Linked DNA regions of Bradyrhizobium diazoefficiens. The protein of the gene in region 1 interacts with the protein of each later gene in a pairwise test. Links are inferred from orthologs where the notes say so. Each region holds a gene or a part of one and is shown on either strand. Other genes may lie near its edges. The genes, in order: grxD and JJC00_RS36460.

Region 1 (3,187 bases):
GCCGCTGGCGAACTGGATCTTCTTGACGACCGTCGGATCGTTGATGCGGCCAACACGAAAATCGGCGTCATTCGGCACCGGCTGCGCCAGCAGTTTCTGCTTCTCGGGGTCCGTGACGAGGAAGCCCGTGTCGACCATGCCGAGCGGACCGAGCAGCGTCTCCCGCTCAATATCAAGCAGCGGCTTGCCGGCGGCGACTTCCATTACGCGTGCAAGGATGTCGGTGGAATGGCCGTATTGCCAGAGTGCGCCCGGCTGGTTGTGCAGCGGCAGCTTGGCGATTCGCTCGGCGAACTCGGCGAGGTCGAAATCGCCGTCATAGATCTTGGCGGCGCGATAGGCCTGGCGAACGAGGCTGTCGCCATAGAAGCCGTAGGTGATGCCCGAGGTGTGCGTCATCAGATCGCGCACCGTGATCGGCCGGTTCAGCGGCACGAGCTCGAGCGACCTGGTGCCGTCCTCGGCCTTCTTCTCGACGCCGACCTTCACATTGGCAAAGGACGGGATGTATATGGAGACGGCATCGTCGAGCTTGATCCTGCCGTCCTCGACCAGTTTCATCGCGGCCACCGAAGTGATCGCCTTGGTCATCGAGAACAGGCGGAAGATCGTCTTGTCGGTGATCGGCGTCTTGCTGACCACGTCCTGCACGCCGAAGGCCTCATGATAGGCCGGCTTGCCGTGCTGCTTGATCAAGACGGTTGCGCCGGCGATCTTGCCGGTCGCGACCTCGTTCTTGAAGAACTCGCTGATCCTCGCGAGCTTGTCCTGATTGAAATGCGCAGCGGCCGGAATCTCGTAGGTGCCTTCCGCACGCGCGAGCGACATCGCGCCAAACGATACAAGCGCGCCGCAGACGAGCGCACGTAGTCCAAAACGTAAAATCATATCCCCTCCCCGGAACATGGCCGGGCGCAGTGTACTGACGGCGTCATCAGGCACAAGGGTTGCCGTGCCGCGCGAGCGCATCGGCATGGAGTTTGGCGCTTGGCTCGGAGAAGCAGCAGAAAACGACCCGACCAACGGATGGCGCGGCGGGCAACATGTCGACCGTCGTGCGGACGGCGATCTCGGCCGCCCGGTCGGCTGGAAAACGATAGATGCCGGTTGAAATCGCAGGGAACGCCACTGAGGCCAGCTTGTGCGTTCCGCACAGCTCCATCACGCGGCGATAGCAGGAGGCGAGCAGATCGTCCTCGCCGGTTGTGCCGCCATTCCAGACCGGTCCGACGGTATGGATCACATGCGCCGCCTTGAGCCGATAGCCCTTGGTAATCTTGGCATCGCCGGTCTTGCAGCCATGGAGCATCCTGCATTCGGCGACGAGCTCGGGCCCCGCCGCGCGATGGATCGCACCGTCCACGCCGCCCCCGCCAAGGAGCGACGTATTGGCGGCGTTGACGATAGCGTCAATGCTCAGTGTAGTGATGTCAGCAACGATGATTTCGAGCTGGACGCCGCCGATCTGGCGCGTCAGCACCGTCACGTATCAGGCCGCGACCGCGACGCCCTTCTCGGAGAAGAGCTGCTGCAATTCGCCGGCCTGGAACATCTCGCGGACGATATCGCAGCCGCCGACAAACTCACCCTTCACATAGAGCTGCGGGATGGTCGGCCAATTCGAATATTCCTTGATGGCGTTGCGCAGTTCGGCGGATTCGAGAACGTTGAGGCCCTTATAGCCGACGCCGATGTGGTCGAGGATCTGGACGACCTGGCCGGAGAAACCGCACTGCGGAAATTGCGGCGTCCCCTTCATGAACAGAACCACGTCGTTCGACTTCACTTCGTTGGCGATGAATTCCTCGATGCTCATATCCGTGTCCTTTTGGGGCGGAGCCCTTAACAGCCAATTCGGGCAGGCTCAGCCGATTTAACCCGATACCTGCCTATATAGGTAGCCCAAACCGTTGTGCATCCAAAGTAAAATGGCAGCGAATGACCCCTGGGCGGCCGGGCCTGATGGCCCCGGCCCCATTGCATGACGGCACGAATATCATCACCGGGGAGGACTTTCATACCGTAACGGAGCCCCTATCTAGGACGAACCTTGGTTTTGGAACCGGGTCTCGCCAACAACGTTCTCTTGTCCTGTCTGGAGAAAAACGTGACGAAACAAGCCTCCGCTACGGCCAGTCCGCCGCTTTCGTCACCGTCGGCCGACCCGGGCGGCCTCGCCCCGAGGCTGGAGACCGCTTTTCTCGCCGTCCGCAACGAAACCGAGCGCCGCGCCGCGCCGCTCTCGCCGGAAGACCAGCAGATTCAGTCCATGCCGGATGCGAGCCCCGCGAAATGGCACCGGGCGCATACCACCTGGTTCTGGGAGCAATTCTTGCTCGGCGAGCACGCCCCTGGCTACCGGCCCTTCCACCCCGACTTCGCCTTCCTGTTCAATTCCTATTACGTCAGCGCCGGCCCCCGCCATGCCCGCAATCATCGCGGCGACATCACCCGGCCCAGCGCCGACGAGGTCGGCGCCTATCGCCGCTATGTCGATGCGGCGGTCGTCAAATTCTTCCGGGAGGCCGGCGAGGACACGCTCCGCGCGATCGCGCCACTGGTCGAGGTCGGGCTCAACCACGAGCAGCAGCATCAGGAATTGATGTTCACCGACATCCTGCACGCCTTCGCGCAGAATCCGGTTTATCCGGCCTACGATCGCGACTGGCGCTTTCCGTCCGCGACTCGCACCGGCGACGAATGGCTGACGCTCAACGAAGGCATCCACACCGTCGGCCATGGCGATGACAGCTTTCATTTCGACAACGAAAAACCCGCACATCGCGCGCTCGTCGGCCCGGTCAAAGTCGCCCGCAATCTCGTCACCAATGGCGAATGGCTCGCCTTCATGCGCGACGGCGGTTACCGGACCGCAACGCTGTGGCTGATGGACGGTTTTGCTGCCGTCAGCAAGGAAGATTGGCAGGCCCCGGGCCATTGGCGCGAGGTCGATGGCGCGTGGCAGGTGATGACCCTCGCCGGCCTCAAGCCAATCGATCCCAACGCGCCCGTCTGCCACGTCAGCTATTACGAGGCCGATGCGTTTGCGCGCTGGGCCGGAAAACACCTGCCGACCGAGATGGAATGGGAGGTCGCCGCGCGTGCGGGCGCGCTCAACGACGCCTTTGGCATCGTCTGGCAGTGGACGCGTTCTTCGTATTCACCCTACCCCGGCTACCGCGCCATC
Region 2 (3,204 bases), 4.5 Mb from region 1 along the record:
ACCAGAGTGGTTCATGGACTGGCTCGGCTTCACCATCGTCATTATCTGCCTGCTCGTCTCCGGCTTCTTCGCCGCGAGCGAGACCGCGCTGACCGGCGCCTCGCGCGCCAGCATGCTGCGGCTCTCCAAGCAGGGTAACCGCGACGCCGACGTGGTCTCGCAACTGCTCGACATGCGCGAGCGCCTGATCGGCGCGCTGCTGCTCGGCAACAACATCGCCAACATCAGCGCGTCGGCGCTGGCCACCAGCATCTTCACCGCCTGGTTCGGCGATGTCGGCGTGCTCTATGCCACCGGCGTGATGACCGCGCTGGTGGTGATTTTCGCGGAAGTCCTGCCCAAGACCATTGCCATCAACGCGCCCGACCGCATGGCGCTGGCGGTCGCACGCCCGATGCGGATCACGATGTACGTGCTGGGGCCGCTGCTGCGGATCGTGGAAATCATCGTGCGCCTGCTACTGCGCCTGTTCGGCCTGGCCGGCGAGCACCAGGCGATCCTGTCGCCGACCGAGCGCCTGCGCGGCGCGGTCGACCTGCTGCATCACGAGGGCAAGTTCGAGAAGCAGGACCGCGACATGCTCGGCGGCCTACTTGATCTCCGCGAGCTCCAGGTCTCCGACGTCATGATCCATCGCACCGAGATGATGATGATCAACGCCGACCTGCCGCCCGAGGAGCTGGTGCGCGAGGTGCTGGCGACCGAATATACCCGCATTCCGCTGTGGCGCGAGAAGCCCGAAAACATCATCGGCGTGCTCCATGCCAAGGATCTCTTGCGCGCCATCCGTGCCTCTGACGGCGACACCTCGCGGATCGACGTCTCCACCATCGCGCTGCCGCCCTGGTTCGTGCCGGAGATGCGGCCCGTGTCAGAGCAGCTCAAGGCGTTCCGACGCCGCAAGACCCATTTCGCGCTCGTCGTCGACGAGTACGGCGAAGTCGAAGGTCTCGTGACGCTGGAAGACATTCTGGAAGAGATTGTCGGCGACATCTCCGACGAGCACGACGTCGTGGTCGCCGGCGTGCGCGCCCAGCCGGACGGCTCCGTCGTGGTCGACGGCTCGGTGCCGATCCGTGACCTCAACCGCGCCATGGACTGGCGCCTGCCCGACGAAGAGGCGACCACGGTTGCCGGCCTCGTCATTCACGAGGCGCGGTCCATCCCCGACCGCGGCCAAAGCTTTACGTTCCACGGCTTCCGCTTCCGCGTCCTCCGCCGCGAACGCAACCGGATCACCGCGCTCCGTATTTCACCGGTGCCACGCGACGCGGAGCTGGAAGAGGCCAAGCCGCGCCGGGCCGGGAAGTCGTTTTGATTTCTTACCCTCCCCTGGAGGGACCCTCCAGGGGAGGGTAAGCGAGATCAGCCTTCCCCCGGCGCCTGCGCGTGGATTGCCAGCGCATGCACGCTACCCGAGAGTTCCGCGGCCAGCGCCGCATTTATCATGCGGTGACGGTCGACCCGGCTCTTCCCTTTGAAGGCTTGAGATACGATATAAACGAGGAAGTGCGTCTCGCCGCTCGGCCGATGGCCGGAATGGCCCTCATGCAAGTGCGACTCGTCGACGACTTGCAGGCTTTCCGGCGTGAAAGCTTCCTGCAACTTGTTGCTGATAGTGTCTTTCATAACCATGACTGCCATTAAAGTCCGCGATCGCACTCCGTCAACACCATAGGCTGCCTCTGGCGGCCGTCCTAAAACCGCCGAAGTGAAACTTCGGCGACGGGTTTCAAGCTAATTGCAATGTCAAGACTTGAAGGTTTTTGCATTGCGTAGTCAAAGTCAGCCATGCCGATCGATTCATCAAAGTTCTTCGACTCCATCCGCGTGAAGCCGCGGGGCAAGCAGCCCGAGGTGAAGCCGCGCGATACCGTGGTCGCCTGCGAATGGACCGGGTGCCAGAACAAGGGCGCGCACCGCGCGCCGAAGGGACGCGATAACCAGCGCGAGTACTGGCACTTCTGCCTGGACCACGTCCGCGAGTACAATCAGAATTACAATTTCTTCTCCGGCATGAATGCCGACGCCGTCGCGCGCTATCAGAAGGATGCTCTGACCGGCCACCGTCCGACCTGGAAGATGGGCGCCAATGGCGGCGTCAAGAAGGGCGCGGAAGCCGGGATCGACGGCGCCTTCGATCCCTTCAGCATGTTCCAGGAGCTCAACGGCCGCACCGGCTGGCGGAAGGGCCCGGACGCCCAGCCCAAGGCCGAGACGCGCAAGATCATGAACGCCGAGCGCAAGGCGCTCCAGGTCATGGGCCTCGGCCCCGACGCCACGCTCGCCGACGTCAAGGCCAAGTACAAGGCCCTGGCGAAGCAGCACCACCCCGACACCAATGGCGGCGACCGCTCGACCGAAGATCGCCTGATCGAGATCATCAAGGCGTATAATTATCTGAAGACCGTGGTGCGAGAGGCGTAAGGCCTCGCGGCATTCTCTGGTGTCGTCCCTGTCTTCGCCGGGACAACTGTATCGTAGGGTGGGCAAAGCGAAGCGTGCCCACCACTTCTGTTGCAGTTTCGGATCGATGGTGGGCACGGCGCAAGCGCGCCTTTGCCCACCCTACGATTTCGGAATCGCGGCGACATCCCCGCTACGCCTCACCCCTCCGGCATCGCCCCCACATACGACGAGCTCGGCCGGATCAACCGTCCCGTCCGCTGCTGCTCGCGCGCATGCGCTGTCCAGCCTGCTGCGCGTGCCACCGCGAAGATCGGCGTGAACGCCTGCCTCGGAATCGCCAGCGCATCGAGCAGGATCGCGGTGAAGAACTCGACATTGGTTTCCAGCGGCCGCTCCGGATTCTTCTTGCGCAGCGCGGCGCGGATATAGGCCTCGACCTCGCCGGCAAATGGCAGGTCGGTGCCGTTGGAGGCGAGCGCCTCGACTGCGGTCTTGAGCACGTCGGCGCGCGGATCGCGCACGCGATAGACACGATGGCCGAAGCCCATCATCCGCTCGCCGCGCGCCAGCGCCGCATCCACCCAGGGCTGGATCCGTTCGCGCGAGCCGATCGCGTCCAGCATTTCCAGCACCGGCTCCGGCGCGCCGCCATGCAGCGGTCCGGTCAGCGCGCAATAGCCCGCGGTGACGGCGGCGAACAGATCGGCCTGCGTCGAAGCCACCACGCGCGCGGTAAAGGTCGAGGCGTTCATGCCGTGGTCACTGGCGGTGACGAGATAGGCATCTAACGCAGTG

Evidence for each region.
Region 2: the proteins of grxD (region 1) and JJC00_RS36460 interact in binary tests that used the Escherichia coli proteins (3 or more experiments, as listed by UniProt). The link is inferred for Bradyrhizobium diazoefficiens from one-to-one orthologs.

The regions. Positions count from the first base shown.
Region 1 is NZ_CP067102.1:3,308,469-3,311,655, reverse strand. Bases 154-3,024 are described here. They hold grxD (Grx4 family monothiol glutaredoxin), read right to left. Parts: upstream 1,817-3,024; coding sequence 1,490-1,816; downstream 154-1,489. Other genes in these bases: egtB (ergothioneine biosynthesis protein EgtB), read left to right, coding at 2,057-3,024; JJC00_RS15095 (O-acetyl-ADP-ribose deacetylase), read right to left, coding at 935-1,486; JJC00_RS15100 (serine hydrolase domain-containing protein), read right to left, coding at 154-888. Outside these bases: more of JJC00_RS15100, read right to left, coding at 1-153; more of egtB, read left to right, coding at 3,025-3,187. UniProt on the Escherichia coli protein: Monothiol glutaredoxin involved in the biogenesis of iron-sulfur clusters.
Region 2 is NZ_CP067102.1:7,800,969-7,804,172, reverse strand. Bases 1-2,888 are described here. They hold JJC00_RS36460 (BolA family protein), read right to left. Parts: upstream 1,636-2,888; coding sequence 1,366-1,635; downstream 1-1,365. Other genes in these bases: JJC00_RS36450 (citrate synthase/methylcitrate synthase), read right to left, coding at 2,607-2,888; JJC00_RS36455 (J domain-containing protein), read left to right, coding at 1,792-2,427; JJC00_RS36465 (HlyC/CorC family transporter), read left to right, coding at 14-1,318. In the rest of the region: more of JJC00_RS36450, read right to left, coding at 2,889-3,204. UniProt on the Escherichia coli protein: Transcriptional regulator that plays an important role in general stress response. Has many effects on cell morphology, cell growth and cell division. Acts by regulating the transcription of many genes, including dacA (PBP-5), dacC (PBP-6), ampC and mreB.